4 regions of the Teredinibacter haidensis genome follow, and region 4 is predicted to be linked to each of the others. Evidence: predicted binding sites of a transcription regulator. Region 4 holds the regulator's gene; each other region holds the start of a gene.

Region 1 (6,205 bases), 930 kb from region 4:
CGGAAAATTGTTTTTCAAGAATATCGTTTAGTTCCTGTAAGGCGCCCGGCTGAACTGTATCCAAAGCCGCTACGCGCATCATGACATCCAACCGTACTTTTTCAGGAAAATAACCCAGAACTTCAGCCGCCTGATCCGCATCCAGGTACGCCATAACAATGGCCTGAATTTGTGGGTGCTCATTGCGAATAATGTCGGCAACCGAACGCGCTTCCATCCACTTAAGGGTATCCAGCCCCGTGGTATTCCCGCCGAGTAAAATACGGTCGATAAGTCCGTTGGCTTTATCCTCACCCAGAGCAGTTACCAGCATATTGCGAATATAATTATCGGCACCCATACCCAGGCCCGTCTGAGTACGCACCTCTTCCATAAAATTGTTGAGCACCACTTCCACTTCGTATTGCTGCACATTGTTCAGCTGAGCCATAGCCGTACCCAAACGTTGTACCTCTTTAGGCCCCATATGGCGAAGAATTTCCGCTGCGCTTTGTTCACCCAACGTCATCAATAAAATTGCGGCCTGATCCGTACGGCTAAGACTGACCGTAGGCTTGCCATCACCTTGAGTAGCGGGGGGGTTAGCCGGTGCATTCATTCTTCATTAATCCAACGTTTAATTACCTGAGCCACACGGCCAGCATCCTCGGCCACCAATCCTTTAACGGCGTTAAGCTGCTGCTCGTAACTTTCCTCCGGGCTGGGTAACGCTAATGCGTCGCCTCCCGTTAGGGTGACCGTTTCATCAGACAGAGAATCGAATGAGCTGATTCCCGCGGCCTGTAATGCAGCCATTTCTTTGGCCTCTTCTTCTTCCTTGGATTTGGAGCCTGTGCCAGCAAGGCTTTTTAATACTGGGCGCATCAATCCAAAAATCAGGCCCAGTACGATAAGGGCTCCGGCGACATATTTAGCCGCAACCCTAAAATTTTCCGACTCCCAAATTTGAGTTTCCGCAGTAGCTTCGATTTCAGGTAGGGGCATAAAAGCCTCATTTAAGATATTCACACTGTCGCCGCGTGCGGCAGAAAAACCAACTGCGTCTCGGACAAGTATAGCCAATCGTTCGAGTTCGACATCGGTCCATCGACTTGTCGTTGTTTCACCCGAATCGGTATTCATTTTCTTCTTATCATCGATAACAATAGCCACTGTGAGCCTGCGCATCCGCCCTTTTTCATGCTTTGTATAACTAACGGTTCTATCCAACTCGTAGTTACGCGTAGCCTGGGAGCGACTGTTACTGGATGGCGCCGCTGGAGCATCACCCCCTCTTTGCCCTGCAACCTCCGGAGCCTGGCCACCGGCAGGCGGTTGGTTAGTTAGAGCACCGGGGATACCACCCGCTCCGGCGGAACCAACTCGTTGCTCATCCACTGTTTGCTCACTGCGAATGGCCGGCAAATCGGGATTAAACGATTCTTCTGCCTGCTCTATTTCGGTAAAATCCACATCGGCCGCCACTTCGGCCTTAAAATTGGCCGCACCCAAAATCGGGGACAGCAAGCGGCGGATGCGCAGCACAATATCATCTTCGATTTTACGCGTGTAATCCAGATGCTGAGCCGCTATTGCCAGTTTTTCATCCACGGCACTCACAGACAGCAAATTTCCTTTTTGATCGACTATCGTGACATTTTCAACATCCAAATCTGGAATACTGGCGGCGACCAGATTGGCAATACCACTAATTTGTTTGGTTAAAATGGGCCTGCCGGGAAATAGATCGAGAAAAACAGAAGCGCTAGGTTCGCGGCCATCACGAACAAAAACCGTGCGCTTGGGAATTGCCAGGTGAACCCGGGCACCGCGTACGGCATTAATACTGGAGATGGTTCTCGCCAACTCCCCCTCCAGGCCGCGGCGATAACGCGTGGCTTCCATAAACTGGCTGGTTCCCAAGGGCTGCTCTTGATCCAGTAGCTCAAAACCTACGGACTTATCGCCCTGAATACCATTTTCAGCCAATACCAGTCGAGCTTTATGGACTTGATCAACAGGTACTAAAAGTGCGCCGCTGGAGCCGTCAATCTTGTAAGGAATTTCGTTAAAATCAAGTATTTGGCCCACTTCCGACGAGTCCAGCCTATCCAGGCTGCCGTATAGCGGTTTAAAGTCCTCACCTTGGCTCCACAATACAACAGCGAAACCTATAGCGACGCTAGCGGCCAAACCAATCATTAAGCCTGCCTGGCGAACCAAATTAAGGTTATTAAAACCTTCTATAAGGTCACTGGTTCCACCGCCTGCTGTTGCTGTACCTGCCATACGATTTATTCCACACTAAACAGAAAGATTGGAGCCAACATTAAATAGGCATGTTCATAACATCACGGTAGGCTTCTACCAATTTGTTGCGCACCTGAACCATAGAGTCAAAGGCAACGCCGGCTTTTTGCGAGGCGATCATCACATCGGTAACGTCAATATTTTGGTCGCCTCGAACATAGGCTTCAGCCATACTACTGGAAGCACTCTGCACTTCGTTCACTTTATTAACCGCCTGCTCAAGCACTTTCCCAAACCCCGGACCGTTTACCTGACCGACCTGCCCCGGCTGTTGCGCACCATCGACACGGTCTTTCGCCGTTAAAGCACCCGGGCCACCAAACGCGCTGGTTTGCTGTTTTATCGAACGCATTTCTATTAGCAGTCGATTAATATCCATTCGGTCACTCATGCCCAGCCTCTTTTCATTCGAATAATTTCAGGGGCTTGCGCCAAGAAATTGTCAATCTATCGATAAGAATTTCAATCAGAGGAAATAGAGCACAAAACGGGCCAAATATTGCCATAGCGGCAATTTGTTACCGTAAGGAAAAGAAGGGGCATAACACGAAAATATTTTAGGTGGGCCTGCGAAGCAAGCAAAAGCACTACACAGTCAAAAAACTTTACAGAGGTCTATTCCGATAATTCCCATATCGCAACAATTAAACAAAAACGAAAAATACACCGATACACTACACTCTGTATCGGTGTATTTTAATCCAGGACAAATCCTAGAAACAGAATTTACACATCAAAATCAAATTCCTGCATCTCTCTTAAAAGACGCATTTCTTCAATTTTGTTTTCCAGTTTTCTGCGCGCATCGATAACGCTGATCGCACCAACGCCACTATCGTCTTCAAACGTATCTTCGATAGTGTTTTCCAGAATAACATTGTTCAAGTCAGGTGAACTATCCAAAACCTCAATACCCATAACCGTGGACTCCTATAGGTAAAACAGACACAACAAACTACAAGGAAATGAATGAAAACTAACCGTCGCTATCCTCCACTTAATTTATGACAACGCAATGACACCAAGCTTACTTTTTTTGGCGCCTCTACCCGATAATACCAAAAGATTGGATTATTGGAATATCTTTTTTTTTTGTTTTTTTAAGAAAACACCACCTAAATAATATCTATACATTGGACCTTATAACGTCAAGCTATAAAGACCATTTATGCCTCAAATAACTAATAGGCCATTGCCTCTAGCGTGTATCCCTCGTCACGTAAGCGGGCAAGTTTATAACGCAGAGTTCGAGGGCTGATACCCAAGCGTTCTGCAGTTTGTTTCTTACTTCCTTTTTCCTGCCGTAGCGTTTGCAAAATAATTTCAAACTCCCGCTTCATTAAATCTTTTCCCAGCCCATCTGCCGGATCGGATTGAGCAGACGCCTGCCCAGAAAGCCCCTCGAAAGATTGTGGTATTGCCATATCCATAATTACCTGCTGGGTCTGCTGCATAACAGCGTCGACCAGAGAAGGCTTTTCGCTGTAGGCCACCTCCTGCGTTAAACCTAGATCCACCGTACCGAGTGCATTTCCCGGTTGTAAAATAAGCGCCCGCTGCATAACATTATCGAGTTCGCGTACATTACCCGGCCAGGCATAATTCAGCAGACTATGCCGAGCTTCCTCAGTTAGAATCACGCCCGCCCGATGCTGCTTGCGGGCATGACGAGCCAACAACGATTCTGCCAGAGGAATAATATCTTCTTTCCGATCGCGCAGCGGCGCCCACTGCAAGGGTAAAACGCTTAAACGGAAATATAAATCCTCTCTAAACTTCCCATCGGCAACCTCACGGCGCATATCCCGGTTCGAGGTTGCAATAACACGTACGTCCAAAGGAATATTTTTTCGGCCACCCAAACGCTCAACTTCCCTTTCCTGTAAAACCCTTAGCAGCTTGGCCTGTAATCCTAGATCCATTTCTGAAATCTCATCCAATAGAATCGTGCCGCCATTTGCCTGCTCAAACTTACCTGGAGCTGAGTTGTAAGCTCCGGTATAGGCACCTTTTTCATGACCAAATAGCATCGCTTCGAGCATATTCTCGGGGATAGCCGCGCAGTTTATGGCAATAAAGGGCTGATCTTTACGAGGTGAGTTTTCGTGAATATATTTCGCCAATACTTCTTTACCCGTTCCCGATTCACCAATCAACAAAACGGTGGAGTCCGATTGCGCAACGCGACAAGCTAACTGCAGTAACTGCTGGCTGGTTGGCGCTACGGCGATAGGTCTATCGGCACTATGGGCACTGCGACTAACGTATTGATTAATCGTTTCCACCAGCACTTTGGCTTCAAAGGGTTTAACCAGATAATCCACGGCACCGTGGCGCATCGCCTCTACCGATTCACTGATGCTGGCGTAAGCCGTTGCCAGTAAAACCGGAATTTGAGGATATTCCTGCTTAACATGCTGCAGCAGATCGTGACCACTCATGGCTCCCATATTGACATCCGAAACAATTAGATCAACGGCTACAGATTTTTGTAGCAAGGCTACGGCCTGCTCTGCATTTTCAGCTTCCAGAACATCAAAACTATTTAACTGAAGAGTATCAACCAGCGCTTCGCGAAGATTACTATCGTCTTCCACAACTAAAATAGTGGCCGGATTTTTTTTTGAACTCGTCATTTTTTTCTCCAAATCTCTGTGTATTACATCTAGCCCGACAGACTACTCGCCCGGCTGAAAAGATTTATAAAGCGGTAAATAAAGCACGGCAGTAACGCCCTCACCCTCGGGCGAGAGCAATTCAAAGCTGCCACCATGTGCACGCACAACAGATTGCACTACGGCAAGACCAAGCCCGGTACCCTGAGCCTTTGTTGTAACAAAAATTTCGCGGGAGCTCTCCAGCATATCTGCCAATATACCGGGGCCATTATCTCGAACTTTTACGACTAAATATTCGGGCATATCTGCTGGAACCGTTAATTCCACTGATAACTCAGGGGAGCCATCACAGGCCTGGATACCGTTGTTAATTAAGTTCATGATCGCGCTGATCAACGCTTCCCGATGACATTTAATCTCCAGCCCAGCACAGGTATTCAGCCATTGGCATCGACTGTGTGTCGATAACAATGGAACCTCTGCCGCTTCACGTAGACCCAACTCTAAATCCGCGATTGAAATAACATCATTTAGGGGCAGCTCGCTTTTTACAAACAACAGCATATCCCGCACTTGGTGTTCCATGTGCTGCAATCGCTTATAGAGTTTCTGGGAAAAATTCTTGCGCTTGTGTTCTTCCAATTCGGAATGGCAAAGGTGATCGGCATAGAGCATGGCCGCAGAAAGCGGCGTGCGAATTTGGTGGGCCAGAGCAGAAACCATTTTCCCCATGGCTGAAAGCTTTTCCGAGCGACTCACATGCTGCTGAAGCTTTCGTGTTTCGGTTAGATCTGTGAGCAATACAATCTGTCCACCACTGGAGCTTCCTGTACCGGAATCACTGTCGAGAGAGCTGGTGGCGATGCTTAAGCGTCTACCGGATTTGGTCGATACTTCCAGTCCGTCATCATTCCTCGGCGCAAAGCATTCACTGATAGCCTCCCGCCACAGGCGGCCTTTGAGTGGTGACTTTAGCAATGCCTGTGCGGCCGGATTGGCTTCCACAATACGCCCGCGTGCATCGAGCACAATCACTCCGGCGGGCAACACGTCCAGCAAGACCTGCATGCGATTTTCAAGCAACGCTTTTTTAGAGTGCTCCGCATCTTTTTCCGCTGAGACCTGATCTAACTCACGAGTAAGCTGTCCCACTTTTTGTTCAAGCAGCCGATAGGAACCCGCCAACTGCTCGGAAGTCTCATTAAAGAAATCAAAGGCAGCAACCAAACGTTCCTGTTTTTCATCAAAGGATTCCGTTGCTATTGCAGCATTGAGCGTAGCAGGATGAGACAAACTCG
Region 2 (6,205 bases), 950 kb from region 4:
GACACTTAAAATCGTGATCGAGGGTCGTTTCGATGCTTCGTCCTTGGATGACTTTCGTCGAGCCTATGAGGATGTAGATTCCCACTCGTTGGAAGCTTATTGTGTTGACCTGGGTGGCACAGTTCATCTGGATAGTTCGGCATTAGGAATGCTACTTGTACTAAGGGATTTTGCCGGCGGCGACAGCGCAAACATAACCATTAATAACTGCAGTCCTGAAGTTAAAAAAATATTCGCTATTTCCAGTTTTGAGCAATTATTTGAAATTCAGTAAACTTTGCACGTGCTGTTAAGAAAAATCGAAAGCGTGGTGTTGGTCAAAGAAAGTGGCGAGCGGTGCAAATCTATGCTTAAAACGAGGCCGCTTTGTGAATAGTAACGGTGAGCCAAGTCTCAATATTCTTATCGCGGAAGATTCTGCTCCCGATCGCTTGATTCTTGAGTCTATTATTATTCGCGCAGGACATACAGTAATAGCTGTTGCCGACGGATTGAAAGCCGTTGAAGCCTATAGTGAATGCCTGCCCGATCTCATTTTGCTCGATGTGCTTATGCCTAATATGGGTGGCATTGAAGCGGCGGTGCAAATACGCAAGCTCGCCGGAGATGAATTTGTTCCCATTATTTTTCTTACGTCATTGTCGGACGATGAATCTCTGGTTGAGTGTATCGAAGCCGGTGGTGATGATTTTCTGCCTAAGCCATATAACCCAGTTGTACTAACCTCCAAAATAAAAGCCTTCAGACGTGTGCGCGAGATGCACCAAACCTTGGCACAGCAAAAAGCTCTTATTGAAGTTCACAATCAGCATCTTATTCAGGAGCAGAGAGTCGCTAAACAAGTCTACGATAAAATTGCTCATTCGGGTTGTTTGGATCTAGACATCATTCACTCCTATATGTCTCCCCTGGCGGTTTTTAATGGTGACGTTTTGGTTGCCGAAATCAGCCCGAGTGGTAGTGTGCTTATGCTGTTGGGCGACTTTACCGGCCATGGATTACCGGCGGCCATTGGTTCCATGCCTTTAGCGACAACCTTTTATGGTATGGCGCGTAAAGGTTTTTCTATGGACGATATTCTTAAGGAAATAAACGCCAAGCTTCATGACATTTTGCCGATTGGATTTTTTTGCTGTGCGACGCTTATCGATATTAATTTCGATAAGCGTCGCATGCGAATATGGAATGGCGGTTTGCCAGAGAGCTTTTTATACCGTGCTCGCACCAACAGCTACGAAGTGCTGCAGTCTAAAAATTTACCGCTCGGCGTGTTGTCGGAAGAAAAATTTCGCGTAGAGAGTCACCGAATTCCGTTGGAATTTGGCGACCGTTTTTACATGTGGTCAGATGGCGTATTTGAAGCCCGCGATAAGTCGGGTGAGATGTTTGGAGAACCCCGGCTTCACAAACTGATGAGCAAGTATCGGGGGGAAAGTAAATTGTTCGATGAGATTTTGGCGCAGGTTCACAATCATATTGGTGAATCAGATAAGGACGATGATATTTCCCTTGTGGAAGTGTTAATTGAAGACTTCCCAATAAAACGGATTGAAGATCACGGTCACGCCCACCGGACGGGGCAGTTGGTTGACTGGTCTCTCTCGTTTGAAGTGAACGAAACCAGCTTAAAGAAGTTCGACCCTTTGCCCTTGCTTGTCAATATTACTGCGGAAGTACCGGGCTTAAAAGATCGAAGCACGACGCTGTACACGGTTCTTGCCGAGCTTTATGCTAATGCTTTGGAGCACGGTGTGCTCGGCCTTTCGTCAAAGTTAAAGCAGACTCCTCGAGGCTTTGCAGAATTTTATAAACTGAAGCATGTGCGTTTGAATGATCTGTCTGAAGGGTGGGTGAAAGTGCAGTTGAAACACACTGCTCACGAGTCTGGCGGTCTGCTCAATATTCGCGTAACCGATAGTGGGAAAGGGTTTATACCCAAAAAAGTTGTACAGGAAGACGTGCGCGATAATAAGCCGGATTACTATGGTAGAGGCATGTCGTTAATGGGCTCTATCTGTGAAAAATTAACTGTTCATCCGCCAGGAAACGATATCGAAGTCGATTTTCGTTGGCATCTGGATGATGGCCATGATTAGTAAAGAGGAAAAGAATGTCACAGAGTGAAGCCGATTTAGACATGGTAATGCTTGAGGGGTTAAAAAAGCTGTTGGCAGACAAATTTGATGAGTTGATAACCACATTCAACAGTGATTGTGCAGCTCGTATAGGTCGTATAGCTGATGCGCTGCCCGATCAAAATTTTACCGTTATTTGTCACGAAGCCCACGGAGTGAAAGGCAGTTGCCGTAATATGGGTGTCAATTCACTGGCTGAGTTGTGCGATAAGATGGAATCCAAGGCAAGAGTTCAAGATGGAAGCGATATGGAGCAACTTTTTGCCGCTATAGAGCAACAATTTGCCGCTGCTTCGAATCAGTTGAGTTCACTTCTCCCGTAATCCCTGCAACCCCTCCCGTTTTCCCTGCTGGCATAAGCCTTGCTCATAGTTATGCGTTAAGCCAACTACTACGAGATTAGGTAATGCAACCCATCTTAGATATCAAAGCCGCGGACCCTGTAAAAGTAAAAAGTGACGACAGCCACGCAAACCGGAGGGGCGGCCACAGCGATAAAGCTCAGGAGAGCTTTCGGAATACCTTCGCGCGCGAGGAAAAGCAACAGGCAGGCAAAAGCAGCCACCAGCGCGATCACAAATCACAAGCTACGGCTTCTGCCGAGAATACCAAAGCCGAGCAAAAGGCCGAGGCAAGCGCGCGCCCTCAGGGGAGCGACTCTGTTGGCGAGAGTTCACAGAAGATAAAAACTGAGCAGGCCACGGCAGAAACCGTCAAGGCCGAGGATACTTGTACTGTATTGCAGGGCACAGAGCTTAGGGTTCACCCGTTAAAGGGTAATGTCAACTCGGAGCTTAAACCGCTCGGGCTGGCAGCACAGAAGGCCGTGAAGGCTGTGGATGACGAAGTGGAGCTGATAGTTACTAGTCCGCTGGTGGCAGGTGTTGTTCCTCTCCAGCCTCAGATGGGCGCCGTTGTCGATGAATCCGCATTGAATCCGCAAACTGAAGATCCCACCATTTCATTTAGTGCCAGAGGATTGACGCTGCGGGAAAACCTTCGTGCATCGGACCCTAAGGGTGGATTAGCTGTGCTTTCTGATGGTGTAAAACCAGTGGCCGCAGATACGATACTCTCCCCTGAAGGGATCGCGAAGGCTCCGGGTGCGGTAACCTCTGAGCTTAGCCCCAAAGGCGCAGCGATTAACCCGATCGTTGATCAGGTTTCGCAAAACCTTATACGTGGCGAGCAGTCTATGTCAGTGAAATCCGATGCAGTATTCGAAGAGCTGTTTCACGCGGATAAGGTGGTGGCAGAAAATCGCAACGCTGCGGCCGCCGTCGCCACGCCGAATGCTCTACCCACCCCGCAGGACCAGAGCATAAGCCGCATGCAAATGCCGGTGTCTATCAGTTTTGGCAAGCCCCAATGGGCGGGAATGGTTGCCGAGCGGGCTGCAATGATGGCAGGACAGGCAATTCAGTCGGCTGAATTACAATTGGATCCACCAGAGCTAGGGCCGCTGCAGGTTCGCGTGCACGTTCAGAACGACCAGGTAAGCGTGAGCTTTGTATCCTCCCACGCCAATGTACGGGAAGCCCTGGATCTTAGCGCTTCCCGGTTACGGGAACTGTGTGATCAGCAGGGCATGACTCTGGTGGATGTGGATGTATCAGACCACTCCGCACAGCAGCAGCAGGCTGAGGCTGATCAGAATCAATCGGCAGAAGCCGCCGTAGCGGGCACTTCACTGACCGAGGGTGACGGCGAGCTTAAAACGGTACAGCTCAGCGTTAGTTCTGGAATTGATTACTACGCTTAAGCTAACCCTGCAGCTCCACAAGCCTGCTGAGCAGCGGGCTTATTCCTACACGCTACCCTTATTCTTCCAATCATAAAAAACTCAGCCAAAGACACAGTCAAGGTCTACATTTACCAATAGAGCGGTGACGGGAGCTTGGCATATCTCTTGCTCACTGGATAATTACCGGCGGAATAAGACGGAAGTTTGACATGGCTGATGAAGACGAAAATGGCAACGAGCAAAGCGAAGATGGCGCAGAAGGGGGAGGCAAAAAAAAGCTGATTCTTCTAATTGTGTTAGCGCTGATAATTGCTGGAATTTCTGTAGGTGGCACGTTGGCGGCGCTGAAATTTTTCGCCCCATCTCCGCAGGAGCTCGCAGATGGCAATACGGAAGAAGTAGAGCCTCCGCCAATACCTGCGATCTATTACCCCATTAAACCCGCGATTATTGTGAATTTTGATGTGAAAGGGCGGCAGCGATATTTACAGGCAGAGTTAACGCTGTTGATAAGAGATGACGATGTCGTTTCTGCGGTTGAGCTACATATGCCAAAAGTGCGTAATGGTTTGAACCTTCTTATAGGCGGTCAGTTGTACGAAGAGCTCCAGACTGCGGAAGGTAAAGAGCTGCTAAGACAGCAGTGTTTGCAAGAATTACAGAGAATTATGCAGGAAGAAATTGGCAAGCCCGGTGTAGAAATGGTGCTTTTTACCAATTTTGTCATGCAGTAATTACCAGGAGCAACTGTGCAAGATTTACTCTCGCAAGACGAAATTGACGCGCTCTTACATGGCGTTGATGACGGTGATATAGAAACAGAGGACGATCAGGATAACGGTGGAATCCGTAATTACGATCTAACAAGTCAGGATCGTATTGTTCGCGGGCGCATGCCCACCTTGGAAATGATCAACGAGCGTTTTGCCCGTTATACCCGCATCAGTATGTTTAACCTGCTGCGGCGCACTGCAGATGTTTCTGTGGGCGGTATTCAAATTCAAAAGTTTGGCGAATACGTTCATACGCTTTACGTACCTACCAGTCTAAATATGATCAAGTTTCGGCCTCTGCGCGGAACGGCATTGATTATTCTGGATGCAAAACTCGTTTTTAAGTTAGTCGACAATTTTTTTGGTGGCGATGGTCGTCACGCGAAAATTGAAGGCCGTGAATTCACTCCAACAGAGCTGCGCGTTGTGCAAATGGTGTTGGAACAGGTATTTGTCGATTTACGTGAAGCCTGGAAGGCCGTAAAAGTGATCGACTTTGAGTACATCAACTCCGAAGTCAACCCTTCCATGGCCAATATTGTAAGCCCGAGTGAAGTGGTTGTTGTGAGCACCTTTCATGTTGAGCTGGATGGCGGCGGCGGTGAACTGCATATCACTATGCCGTATTCCATGGTGGAACCCATTAGAGAAGTGCTCGATGCTGGACTGCAGTCCGATACCGACGAACGCGACGAGCGTTGGGTGCGAGCCTTGCGTGAAGATGTAATGGATGCGCGGGTTGATTTGGAGTGCGATGTTGTTCGCCGCGAAATCAGCCTGCGCGATATCGTGGATTTAAAAGAGGGCGACATTATCCCTATTAATATGCCGGAAGCACATATCGCTACCGCGAATGGTGTGCCTATGTTCAAAACACAATTCGGGCAGAGTCACGAAAATCTCGCATTAAAAATTCTGGATTTTGTGGCTCGACCCAAAGTCCCCGTAACAAGAGAAGAAGGAGACGGTCATGAGTGATGATGATGTCGATCAGGGCAGTATGGCTGACGAATGGGCTGCAGCGATGGAAGAGCAGGATGCTCCTGAGGATGAAGCGGAGACGATGGAACTGGACGAATTTGAAAGCGTCTCTACGGGGCAGGGCAATGGTAATCCGGATCTTGACGTTATTCTCGATATTCCCGTTAAAATCTCAATGGAAGTGGGGCGAACCTCAATTACCATTCGCAATTTGCTACAGCTAAACCAGGGTTCCGTTATTGAGTTGGATAGGCTCGCAGGAGAACCCCTGGATGTACTGGTGAATGGAACATTGATAGCTCACGGTGAAGTGGTTGTGGTGAACGAAAAATTTGGCATTCGAATGACCGATGTTATTAGTCCTTCGGAGCGCATTAAAAAGCTCAAGTAGGGACGCTCGCCATGGAGATAAACGACAGAAGCACACAGATTGTTTCGCCATCGAAAAAGCGCACCTTTGCTTGCTTGGTTGTTGTGTTTTTCATCAGCCTGAGCGCCACACCCTTTTGTTGGTCTTTGGACGAGGGAATAGCGGCAGAGGCTGGCGCCGTTGCACAAGCTGTGAAAGAGCC
Region 3 (6,205 bases), 1.1 Mb from region 4:
GCGCGTTCGAATGTGGGAACGGCCTCTGAAAGAATTTCTTTTTGCCCACAGGCCAGGGCCTGATCAGCCCAGTGTCGAAGAGCTTTGTCCCAATCGCCGCTCGGCGCTGTCGCCCGTTTCACTTCCATAAGTTCTGGCGGTAAATCCTGGATATGGACTTCGCGGCCGGAGGCCATTACGGTAATCCAGCGACAGGTATTTTCCAGCTGCCTGACATTGCCCGGCCAGCTCAGGTTTGCAAGATAGGCTTCCGTTTCCGAGGTAAGAATTTTTGTTTCCACATCCAGTTCACTGGCTGCGCGGCGTAGAAAATGTTGGGCCAGCTTGGGGATGTCTTCGCGGCGGTCGGCCATTTTGGGTAGGTGGATGCGAATTACATTTAAGCGGTGGAATAGGTCTTCTCGGAAGTGGTTTTCCTCGACCAATTTTTCTAAATTCTGGTGTGTCGCAGCAATAATACGGACATCAACTTTTATGGCTGTGTGGCCGCCGACGCGATAAAACTCGCCATCGGCCAATACGCGTAGTAAGCGAGTTTGGGTTTCGGCGGGCATATCTCCAATTTCATCTAGAAACAGGGTGCCGCCATCGGCCTGCTGGAAGCGACCTTGACGCTGTGCTCCAGCACCCGTAAAGGAGCCCTTCTCGTGGCCGAACAATTCCGATTCAATAAGATCACGCGGAATTGCGGCCATATTTAGGGCGATAAAGGGACCATCTCTGCGTGGGCTGTGCTTGTGTAGGGCTTGTGCGACCAGCTCTTTACCTGTTCCAGATTCACCGTTAATTAATACGGTAATATTGGATTGCGACAAGCGTCCAATTGCACGAAACACTTCTTGCATCGCCGGTGCTTCACCAATAATTTCAGTATCGATTTCGGGCTCCAGTGCCTGAATATCTTGCTGCTGCTCATTAGCGTGTGCCAATGCCCGCTGGGTGACGGCAACAGCTTCATCGACATCGAAAGGCTTTGGCAGGTATTCAAAAGCACCGCCCTGATAGGCGGAAACAGCGCTGTCCAGATCCGAGTGCGCGGTCATAATAATAATGGGCAATTCCGGGTGCTCTTTGTGCAAGTTAGATAGTAAGGCTAAACCATCTGTACCGGGCATACGGATATCACTAATAATGGCGTTGGGCCGGTTGTTTTGAATTTGCGCCAGGGCTTTGTCGCCATTTTCAAAGCTTTGCGTGGTTATGCCAGACTGCTGAAGTGCTTTTTCAAGTACCCAGCGAATGGAGCGGTCGTCATCAATAATCCATACCAGATTTGGTTTATGCATGGTCATTTTCCAAAGGTAAATAAAGGGTAAATTCCGTTCGGCCTTTTTCGCTAGTGCACTCAACCAGGCCGTTATGCTGGCCAACTAAATTTTGCGCAATCGCAAGCCCAAGCCCTGTTCCCTCGGCTCGGCCGGTGATCATGGGGAAGAAAATATCTTCGATTAGGCCGGGTGGGATTCCCGGTCCGTTATCGACAATCGAAATCTTTGCCACCAATGGATAATAATGTCGGCCAATGGTGAAGCGTCTTTGAATGCGAGTAATAAAATCGATGGTCAGCGAGCCTTCCACCGTGTTTTTATTTTCTGTCAGTGCCTGCATAGCATTGCGAGTGATATTCAGCACTGCCTGAATCAACTGTGATTTGTCGGCACTGATATCGGGAATACTGGGGTCGTAGTCGCATTTTATCTTGATACCTGAGCCAACCTCGGCTTTAAGCATTGATTGCACATGTGCGAGCACTTCATGAATATTCAAGTGTTCGCGTTTATTGGATTTGTGTGGCCCGAGCATGCGATCCACCAAGTCTCGCAGGCGGTCGGTTTCCTCGATAATAATGCGGGTGTATTCTTCTAAATCGGCACTTGCCAGCTCGCGGGAGAGAAGCTGGGCTGCGCCACGAATACCACCCAGAGGATTTTTGATTTCGTGAGCCATGCTGCGCACCAGGTTGCGGGATGTTTCCTGGGAGGAGAGCATGGCTTCCTCGCGGCTGATTCGCAGCAGGCGATCCAATGGCTGCACTTCGACGACCACATCGCCAAACTCAGCGCTTGGTGTCACGGAGTAATCGACGGTTATGGTGGTTTGATTGTGTAAAATCCAGTTGGCTTTGCGCGTCGTGAAATTCCTGTTTTCTTTTAACGCTTGGGACAGGGAGAGTGGAGTGCCGTCCGCGCTTGAAAACAGGACATGAATAGGTTTGCCATAGATTTTACTGCCGCTCACGCCTAGAGTCATTTCCGCGGAAGCGTTCATGTGTTGGATAAACAGGTTATGATCCAGCACGATAACGGCCGTCATAAGGCTATCCAAGATTTGTTGGTATTTTTCGTTTGTCACGTAAAAGATCCAGAGGCTAGGCCTAGTGGCAGCCATTTTTTATAGCTGAATGCAATAAATAAACCACAATTCGCTGTGGCATGCTTATCTGCGGTGCAGTATTTTTTCTTTGTTTTAAAAGCGCCTTCTATGCGCTTATTGTGTTGCGATAATCACGCTTACCATACCTATTTGGCGGTTAAGACATTATCAGGCTTTGTATTGTCATGATGCAGTGTAAGCACCACGATGGGAGCTGCCCTTGTTGATGTACGTATTTTTGCACAAAAATACAGCAATATCTTTAGTTTGCACGATATAAGTGCATTATATTGGTGCGGGTGATAGTAGTATCGTCGTCGAATGTGACTAGCGGTGTATTCAATTGATAAGGGTGAGGCGGTCGTTAAGATCTTTTGGTGGGGTTAAGGTAAACATTAGAGGATCGAGGGGCTCATTGTGAATGGCTAGTGGACGATGAGAGACCGTTTTGACTCATTTTCCAGGCCTGCCCCAGTTTTGGTTTGAGCACACAGGACAGCGAGTACCCCGAGGTTGCTGGTGCACTGTCTGACAATCATTCTTGCTTTGTAGGGTTCTGTCCTTCGGGTGGGAGGTTATACGATTTTAAATGTCCCGGTGGTCTGGCTGCGTTAAGATACCTTTTGTTAAAGTAATCGTATTTTCTCCAGCATAAACTCTGTCGCTTTTTCCGCCGGAAACGGTCGGCCAATAAAATACCCCTGCCCATAGTCACAGCCGCAGGCGGTTAGAATATCCATCTGCTCCTGAGTTTCTATGCCTTCTGCAACTACTTGCATATTCAGGTTGTGGGCCAGTGAAATTGTTGCTCGAACAATTTCATGTGCGCCATCGGTTTCTGCGTTTGCATTCGTTAGCGCATCGACGAAAGAGCGGTCTATTTTTAGCGCTTGAACCGGAAACTTGTCCAGGTAACTTAGTGAAGAGTAGCCCGTGCCGAAATCGTCGATAGCCAATTCAATACCTTGCTCACGAAAATTTTCGAGCAGTTTATGGACGATATCCGTGTTTTCCATAAGTGCTGATTCGGTGAGTTCCAGTTTTATCCGGTTTCTATCTACGCCCGTATCCCGGAATAAGTCGTTCATTGCTTCTATTAAGTTGGATTGGGTTAATTGTAGTGGTGAGAAATTTACGGCGATACTGGGCAGGCTCTTTTTTCCTACCACGGGAGTCCATGCTTTCAGTTGAAGGCAGGCTTGTTTTAGTACCCACAAACCAATATCAAATATCAGCCCGATATCTTCAGCGATCGGAATAAATTTATCAGGGGGAATCATGCCTTTTTCGGGGTGTTCCCAGCGTATTAAAGCCTCGTAGCCGTGAAGCTGGCCTGAAGTAAGAGATACAATGGGTTGATAAACCACTTTAAATTGATTTAATTCGAAGGCCTTGTATAGATACTCTTCCAACTCACAAATTTCTTGCGTGTGGTGTCGCATTTTTTCGTCAAACAGTTGATAGCTGCCACGCCCCTTGTCCTTTGCGTGGTACATGGCAATATCGGCATCTCGAATAATGGATTCCGAGTTTTTGTATTGCTCGCCACAAATTAGAACACCAATACTCACACGAAAATATATTTGCATCTGCCTAACAATAAAAGGTTCTTCAAAGGCGCCAATAATTTTCTGTGCTATTGATTCAATATCGGATTCGTGCTCAAAATGGTCTGCTACGATAGTGAATTCGTCTCCGCCCAGGCGAACAATATGCTGATCTTCGCTTAGGATTTCGATCAGTCTCTTGGAAACCTCAACTAGTAATAAATCACCCAATATATGACCGTGAGTGTCGTTGACTTTTTTGAAATGATCGCCATCTAAAAACTAAAATGCGAAACTGGTGTTGCTTTCGGAGCGGATTTCTATCAGTTTTTCGATATGATTTTGAACCCATGGACGATTTTTTAATCCTGTCAATGAGTCGTGAAAAGCCATATAAAATAGCTTTTCTTCTGCGTTGCGACGCTCTTCAATTTCAACAAGTAATTGATTGGTTCGTTCTTTTACTCGGTTTTCAAGTCTTTCATTGAGTTCGTTAACTTCGGTTGTTTTATCTTCCACTAATACTTCAAGCGCTTTCTGTGCATATTTATTGACTTCTAATCGCCAGTAAATAAACAAGTAGACCAACGCAAGCAAAATAATGGAGAGTAGTATGCGAGCCCGTAATGACTGCCACCAGGCTGGGTGAATAACAATCTCAACCGCCTTTTCCGATGTGCTCCAGACACCGTCATTATTGGAACCTAAAACTCTAAACGTGTACTTTCCCGGGTCGAGGTTGGTATAGCGAGCACGACGACGGTTGCTACCGGCTTCAATCCATTCGCGGTCTAGCCCTTCAAGTTTATAACGATACCGGTTTTTCAATGGAGAAATAAAATTGAGCGCCGTAAATTCAAAGGTAATATCTCGCTGATCGTATGCGAGTTCCAGCTTTTTCTGCAGGTTAATGTGGGAGCTTAGCCAAGGTTCTTCGCCAATTTTTACCGGGTTCTGGAATAGCTCAATCCCAGTTAGGTGAATTGCGGGGGAGTGAGTGTTTTTGGGTAGAACGGATGGGTCGAAAGAAGATAGGCCCGATGTGCTCCCAAAATACAGTCGGCCGCTACGCGTGGATAGGTGGCTTAAACGATTGAACTGCTTGCCGACCAATCCATCGGTCTCATTAAAGGTTTCAAATGATTCTGTTTTTGGATCGAAACGATTCAGTCCGTTTCTGGTACCCAGCCACAGGTAACCGTGTTTGTCTGCCTCAATTGATGCGACATAACTTGCGGCTACACCATCTTGAATAGAATAAAATTTGGCTTTATTTGTTTGGGGGTTGTAGCGAATAAAATTCTGGGCGGAGGCGATCCATAATATACCTTCAGTATCCAGATGAAGATCAAATATGCCTCCAAAACCGTCAATATCGACTGTTGTAAATTGCTGGGTTTGAATGTCAAGGCTTTCCAGGCCTGCCTGGCCTCCTATCCAGACCTTGCCGTTGTCCATTGGCAAAATGTCGTTAACGGAATAATTAATCATCCCGGTATTCATTTCATTTTTAATCGGATGATAGGTTTCAAACCGTCCGGTTACGGGGTCGTAAGTTTGTATCCCTCGTCGCCAGGAGCTTAGGTACAGTAATCCATAGCTATCGATTTCGATTTGGAAAATATTATTACTATCCAGTGTTTGGTCATTGGTGGCGTCGGGATTATGCTGTATTCGCAAAAATTTCCCATTGCGTGGATCGAGGCGATTTAAGCCTCCCGCCCAGGTGCCTGCCCAGATATATCCTTGTGCGTCTTCGGCAAGCGCGATTACTGAGTTGCTACTGATACTGGAGGGATCGTTGGGGTCGTGGCGATAGTGGCTAAATATACCGGTTGAAGGATCGAATTTATCTAAACCTCCGCCATCCGTGGCCAGCCAGATATAGCCGCTACTATCTTCATGTAAATCCAGGAGATTATCGAAGCTGAGACTTTTGTTATCGCCTGCGAGGTGTTTATAGCTTGCGAATTTCTCCAGGTGCTCGCTGACACGGCGCATCCCGTACGAAGAAACCGAAAACCATAGGGAGCCTTCGTCGTCCTCTTGTATGTTGTTGACTGCGCCCGGTGGGAAGGCGTATTTGCCAGCGTCTGATGCGGGAAAATGGAAAAAGCTGTCCGTTTCCGGCTGGTGGATATAAACGCCCCGTTTGTCTGTTCCCACCCACATGCGTTCGTGGGAATCGAGAAACACTGACCAAATTTCGTTAGATTTTAAGGCGCCGTGTTTTTGGGGGGCTGCTCGGTGGCGTTTGATTTTTTGTGTTTCGATATCAAGCACGA
Region 4 (6,205 bases):
GAGATAGATGCCGTGGGTATGACCGCAGATTTTCGACAACGAAAAATCAAACTCCACAATAAAGTGAAGGCGATTCACAGAAACCCTACGCAAGCAAACCGAGATGATACTGAATCACTACCTGAATAATTTCGCTTGCCGAATGTTTAGCACTATTTTGCTGATATCCATGGGCGGCAATAGTCTCGCCCTCCCCAACGACCGCTTTCAAGATTTAAGTATTCAAGCCGACAGCGCCGAACTGGATGACCAAAACGGCACGACCACGTACGCCGGCAAGGTTATTGTGGAACAGGGCAGCATGAAAATTACGGCAGCGAAGGTCATTATCTACGGCCGTAACGACAACTATTCCATGGTTGTCGCCACAGGAAAACCCGCTCGCTTGAGCCAAATCCCAAAAAAGGGTCAGGAGGCAGTTACAGCGCAAGCTAATCGCCTTGAGTACCGCATTACCGATGAAACCCTGTTTCTGATTGATAACGCAGCATTTAAACAGGAAGGGACCAGTCTGAGCGGCAACCGCATTGAATACGATGTTAAAAGAGCCGTGGTAAAAGCGGGCGGAAAAAGCGATGCTTCCGGCGATGACCGCCGGGTAAAAATGGTCATCCCCCCTAAAGCCCTTTCCACTGAAGAACAGCCGCAAGAATAACGAGAACCCAACACCCCAATGCCTAAACTACACGCGCACCACCTAGCAAAGAGCTACAAAGGCCGCAAAGTTGTAATCGACGTTTCCATCTCCGTGGAGGATGGACAGATTGTCGGTCTACTCGGCCCCAACGGGGCCGGAAAGACCACCTGCTTTTATATGATTGCCGGTATCGTTAAGGCAGACCGCGGCGATATATCCATTGGCGATACCGATGTAACCCATATGTCTATGCATGAACGAGCCCGCCAGGGCTTGGGTTACCTGCCCCAGGAAGCATCCGTGTTTCGCAAGCTGACCGTCGCCGATAATATTATGGCGATTTTAGAAACCCGCAAAGACTTGCGCCGAAAACAGCGCCATGAAGCCATGGAACAGCTGCTCAATGAGTTCCACATTCAGCATATTCGCGACAGCTTGGGCATGGCCCTCTCCGGCGGCGAGCGCCGCCGCGTTGAAATTGCCCGCGCTCTCGCCACCGAGCCACAATTCATATTGCTCGACGAACCCTTCGCCGGAGTGGATCCCATCTCCGTCAGTGATATTAAGCAGATAGTCCAACACTTGAAGCAGCGCGGTATCGGCGTACTGATTACCGACCACAACGTACGTGAAACCCTCGATATTTGTGAAAAAGCCTATATAGTATCTGAAGGGCACATTATTGCGGAAGGAAGCGCAGAAGTCGTTCTCAGTAACCAAAAGGTACGTGAAGTCTACCTTGGGAAACACTTCACGCTATAAGTCGCGCCAATACTTGACATTACCCGCCAGCCAGCCATATCTACCGGCACAATCTTTGCTTTAAAAGGATTGATTGTCCCGACGGCGGAGACTAAACTACGTCTAATCCGCACCGACTCCGAGCAAGCCCAAATGCCAATTGGTGCCCGATCTAATTTTCACGGGAAGTTAGTAGTCGCCATATGAAGCAGTCCCTCCAACTAAAGCTCGGCCAACAACTCACCATGACACCGCAGCTGCAACAGGCCATCCGTCTCTTGCAGCTTTCCACGCTGGATCTTCAGGCAGAAATTCAGGAAGCTCTCGACTCAAACCCAATGCTCGAGACCTCCGAAGAGGGTGAAAATACCGGTACCAGCGGAGAGCAAAGCGAAACGCCAAATAGCCAGAGTCAGGAAGCCAGCCCGACGAATAGCGACGACAAGCCAGAAAAGCCCGATACCGACTGGAACGAAGATAACATTCCCACCGATCTCGCCGTCGACACCAGTTGGGACGACATCTACGAGACCGCACCCAGCGGCTCAGGCCTTGCCAAACCAGACTCGGATGACTACGATTTTGAATCTCGTCGCGGCACAGCCGAAACCCTGCAAGACCACCTGCACTGGCAACTAAACCTTACTCCCATGTCGGATCTGGACAGGGAAATAGCGGAAACGATAATCGACGCCGTAGAGCCGAACGGATTGCTGGGGCAAAAGCTGGATGACATGTTCTCCGGCCTACAAGCTCACCACGAAGAGCTTGAGATGGACGAAATGCTGGCAGTTCTACATAGGGTTCAACAGTTCGATCCTCCTGGCGTACTCAGCCAGGATATCCGCGAATGTCTGCTAACTCAGCTGCGACAGTTGCAAAGTGACACCCTTGATATTACCCACGCCAAAGCTCTGGTTAATGATTATTTGGACCTGCTCGGCGGCCGCGACTTCAAACAACTGATGCGAAAACTGCGCATAAAAGAGCCCGAACTACAGGCCGCCATTCGCGTCATTCAAAGCCTAAACCCACGCCCAGGGGAATCCATAGGCAGCGACGAAACCGAGTATGTCGTGCCAGACGTTTTCGTCAGCAAAGTGAATAACCGCTGGATGGTACAACTCAACCCCGATATCGCACCCAAGCTGCGCATTAATACCAGCTACGCCTCCCTCGTCAAACGTGCCGACTCCAGCTCAGACAACACCTTTCTACGCGACAATCTGCAGGAAGCCCGCTGGTTTCTGAAAAGTCTGCAAAGCCGCAACGAAACCTTACTCAAAGTATCCACCTGTATTGTGGAAAAACAGCAGGGCTTCCTCGACTACGGCCCGGAAGCAATGAAACCCATGGTGCTGCACAACGTCGCTGAAATAGTGGAGATGCACGAATCCACCATTTCTCGTGTAACCACCCAAAAGTATATGCACACACCCCAAGGTATTTTTGAGCTGAAATACTTTTTCTCCAGCCACGTCGCCACCGATTCAGGCGGCGAATGTTCCTCTACCGCCATTCGCGCCATCATCAAAAAACTTGTGGCGGCAGAAAACCCACGGAAACCGCTAAGTGACTCTAAAATTACTGGACTGTTAGCCGAGCAGGGTATTAAGGTAGCGCGCCGAACCATTGCAAAGTATCGCGAATCCTTGCACATACCACCCTCGAATGAACGCAAGCGACTGGTTTAAATTCAAGGCTTTTTTGATTTCTGTCCTGATAACGACTTGGAACCTCAATGAATGCTGGTAGAATGCGCGCCAGTTTGCAGCTCCGGGTCGCAAACATGGGCGTTATCGCTCCTGTTTCCGCCTTATACCTCCTAAAAGCGCTTACTACGCGCGGCTGGAAAGGACACGTAAAAACGTTATTACTATGCAGATATCAACCATTCTTACCGATGAACGCTGTAAAGCCAAAGCTACCGACGCCAGCAAAAAGCGTGTACTGGAAAGCCTAGCCAGCCTATTCGCCAGCGACCTACCCGATACAGACGAAACCACCATCTTTCAATGCCTGATCGCCCGCGAACGCTTAGGCTCGACCGGTATAGGCCAGGGCGTCGCCATCCCCCACTGCCGTTTATCCGCTTCGAATCAAACCCTCTGTGCTTGTATCACTCTCGATCATCCCGTCGATTTTGATGCCGTCGATGGAGCCCCGGTAGATGTTATTTTCGCCATCCTTGTCCCTGAAGATGCCGAAGACTCACACCTTCAAACTCTCGCCACCCTTGCCGAAGCCTTACAGAATCCGAACTTCACACGTAAACTAAAAGCCTGCAGCAGCAATGAAGAATTGTTTCGTGTCGCGGCTGGTGTAAACTGATAACCATCTAATATCAGTAAAATTACACACTGCGGGTAAGGGTTTACCCGTACAACGCTTACGATTTTATCCCCCTTTGGTATATACCCATGCGCCTGCTTATACTCAGCGGAAGATCTGGCTCAGGTAAGAGTTCTGCTCTACACCTCTTGGAAGACGAGGGTTTCACCTGTATTGATAACTTACCCGCCAACCTGCTGCCCGCTTTAATCGAGCAGATCGGCGACCGCATCAGCAGTGAAGAGCAGCGCTTTGCGATAGGGATTGATGCGCGCAATATCTACGGTGACCTCAGCAAACTCGCCGAGCTGATAGATAGCTCCGGTATTGAACGCAGTGAATACCAAATTGTTTTTCTCGACAGTTCCCGAGAAATACTGCTTAAGCGCTTTAGTGAAACCCGCCGCAGACACCCGCTCTCCGATGAGTTTATCGGTTTGAACGAAGCCATCTCACGGGAAAAAAGCATACTGCAGCCCATTGCCGCCGCCGCAGATGTCACCATCGATACCAGCCACCTGAGCCTGCATGAGCTGCGCAGTGCCATCAAACATATTGTCGTGGGTTCTGACACCAAAGGCATGGCACTAATGTTTAAATCCTTTGGCTACAAATACGGCGTACCTGTCGATGTAGACTTTGTCTTTGATGTACGCTGCCTGCCCAACCCTTACTGGAGTACCCAATTGCGAGACCACACCGGGCTGGAACCTCCGGTAATAAGCTTCCTCGACGCAGAAAACGAGGTGGAAGAAATGTATAACGATATTCTGCAGTTTGTACGCAAATGGATCCCACATTTTGAAAGTAACAACCGCAGCTATTTAACGGTCGCCATTGGCTGTACCGGCGGTTGGCACCGCTCTGTCTATATGTGCGAAAGACTCGCCAAAACACTTAAAGGCGACTATACCAATGTACAAACACGCCATCGCCAACTGGAAAATGTACCCGGTCATTAGGGTCGGCTCGTAGACCCTAACACGGAGCAGTGGAAACTCTATGCAGGAAAAGCAGATTCAAATTATCAATAAACTCGGACTGCACGCCCGGGCTGCAACAAAGCTGGCCAACCTATCCAATCGTTTCTCTTCCCGTATTGAAGTTGTCGCTAAGGGAAAAGCTACCGACGCCAAAAGTATTATGTCTCTGATGTTATTGGCCGCGTCCAAGGGCACAGATATTACGCTGCGCACCGATGGTGAAGACGAAGAAGCCGCAATGGGCGCCCTAATCGAGCTTATCAACAATCGTTTCGACGAAGCCGAATAATACATTTCAAAATTAAGTGATTTGCGGAAGCCTTTGAAAAGGCTACAATTTCCGCAACTCAAAACACTCGACCCAAAATCGGACAACGCAATGCCGCAGGCCGTCGAACATATCGAAAACCAACCTCACGCCCACCTAAGCAAGGTGCAGGCGCTGCTGGACAGCGGCACCTTCCGCCAGGTTCGACGCATGCTTAATGGGTTGCGCCCGGTGGAAATCGCGCGACTCATCGAATCCTCCCCGCCGGCCTCGCGAACCGTTCTGTGGGAACTGATCGAAAAAGATATTTCCGGTGAGGTGCTGGAAGAGCTGTCTGTTGATGTACAGAGTGTCTTCCTCAAGAAGATGGACACCGAAGAACTGGTGGAGCTGACCGAAGGCCTAGATACTGATGATGTCGTGGATATCCTCCAGCAGTTCCCGGAAAAGGTTATCCAGGAAGTACTGGAAGCTATGTCCGACCAGGATCGCGGCCGTATTGAGGCCGTAATCGCCTACGACGAGGAAACCGCCGGAGGCCTGACCAACACCGATACCATTACCGTACGTCCACGTTTCACATTAGACGTCGTACTACGCTACCTACGCCGCCACACCGAGCTGCCGCCATCTACCGACAGCCTTATTGTGGTCAACCGCAAAGACGACTACCTGGGCCTGCTACCGTTGAGCACACTGCTCACCAACGACCCCAGCGTAACCGTGCGCGAAGTTATGGTGACCGATACCAACGCCATTCCCGCCGGCATGTCCGATAAGGACGTCGCTAAACTGTTCGAACAGCACGACTGGGTCTCCGCTCCTGTCGTGGACGATCAGGGCAAGCTGCTGGGCCGAATCACCATCGATGACGTGGTAGACGTAATTCGCGAAGACGCCGATCACTCATTGATGAGCCTCGCAGGTCTGGATGAAGACGAAGACACCTTCGCCACCGTTGGACGCTCCATCCCGCGTCGCGCTGTCTGGCTGGGAATCAACCTGCTCACTGCCATTTTGGCGTCCTCCGTGATCAGTCTATTCGATGCAACGATCGATAAAGTCGTAGCGCTCGCGGTTCTAATGCCCATTGTCGCCAGTATGGGAGGGGTTGCCGGTTCGCAAACCCTTACCGTGGTCATTCGCGGTATGGCACTGGGCCATATTGGTTCCAGCAACCTGGGCTGGTTACTCTCCCGTGAGGTGCGGGTAGGATTGGTAAACGGTGTGCTCTGGGCTGCAGTG

What was found. The regulator sigma-54, encoded in region 4, starts transcription at its own class of promoters, with help from an activator protein. The targets are predictions, from matches to a motif close to TGGCACANNNNTTGCNNT.
Region 1: fliE (flagellar hook-basal body complex protein FliE) is a predicted target of sigma-54. The motif match lies at 2,767-2,784, and genes of this name have one in related genera.
Region 2: H5715_RS09070 (flagellar basal body-associated FliL family protein) is a predicted target of sigma-54. The motif match lies at 4,034-4,051, and genes of this name have one in related genera.
Region 3: glnL (nitrogen regulation protein NR(II)) is a predicted target of sigma-54. The motif match lies at 2,401-2,418, and genes of this name have one in related genera.

The regions. Positions count from the first base shown of each region.
Region 1 covers NZ_CP060084.1:2,364,690-2,370,894, forward strand. The annotation lists gene fliG (flagellar motor switch protein FliG) at 1-598, opposite strand, end outside; gene fliF (flagellar basal-body MS-ring/collar protein FliF) at 595-2,268, opposite strand; gene fliE (flagellar hook-basal body complex protein FliE) at 2,309-2,680, opposite strand; gene H5715_RS09175 (PA3496 family putative envelope integrity protein) at 3,016-3,207, opposite strand; gene H5715_RS09180 (sigma-54-dependent transcriptional regulator) at 3,471-4,925, opposite strand; gene H5715_RS09185 (sensor histidine kinase) at 4,968-6,200, opposite strand.
Region 2 covers NZ_CP060084.1:2,343,161-2,349,365, reverse strand. The annotation lists gene H5715_RS09090 (STAS domain-containing protein) at 1-274, shown strand, start outside; gene H5715_RS09085 (SpoIIE family protein phosphatase) at 369-2,096, shown strand; gene H5715_RS09080 (Hpt domain-containing protein) at 2,111-2,458, shown strand; gene H5715_RS09075 (flagellar hook-length control protein FliK) at 2,542-3,897, shown strand; gene H5715_RS09070 (flagellar basal body-associated FliL family protein) at 4,089-4,613, shown strand; gene fliM (flagellar motor switch protein FliM) at 4,629-5,630, shown strand; gene fliN (flagellar motor switch protein FliN) at 5,623-6,024, shown strand; gene fliO (flagellar biosynthetic protein FliO) at 6,036-6,205, shown strand, end outside.
Region 3 covers NZ_CP060084.1:4,379,650-4,385,854, forward strand. The annotation lists gene glnG (nitrogen regulation protein NR(I)) at 1-1,286, opposite strand, end outside; gene glnL (nitrogen regulation protein NR(II)) at 1,279-2,388, opposite strand; gene H5715_RS17920 (putative bifunctional diguanylate cyclase/phosphodiesterase) at 3,000-3,815, opposite strand; partial or broken gene H5715_RS20445 (diguanylate cyclase domain-containing protein) at 3,840-4,190, opposite strand; gene H5715_RS17925 (ligand-binding sensor domain-containing protein) at 4,203-6,205, opposite strand, start outside.
Region 4 covers NZ_CP060084.1:3,295,004-3,301,208, forward strand. The annotation lists gene lptC (LPS export ABC transporter periplasmic protein LptC) at 1-129, shown strand, start outside; gene lptA (lipopolysaccharide transport periplasmic protein LptA) at 143-655, shown strand; gene lptB (LPS export ABC transporter ATP-binding protein) at 674-1,399, shown strand; gene H5715_RS13155 (RNA polymerase factor sigma-54) at 1,582-3,072, shown strand; gene ptsN (PTS IIA-like nitrogen regulatory protein PtsN) at 3,257-3,709, shown strand; gene rapZ (RNase adapter RapZ) at 3,799-4,671, shown strand; gene H5715_RS13170 (HPr family phosphocarrier protein) at 4,712-4,981, shown strand; gene mgtE (magnesium transporter) at 5,072-6,205, shown strand, end outside.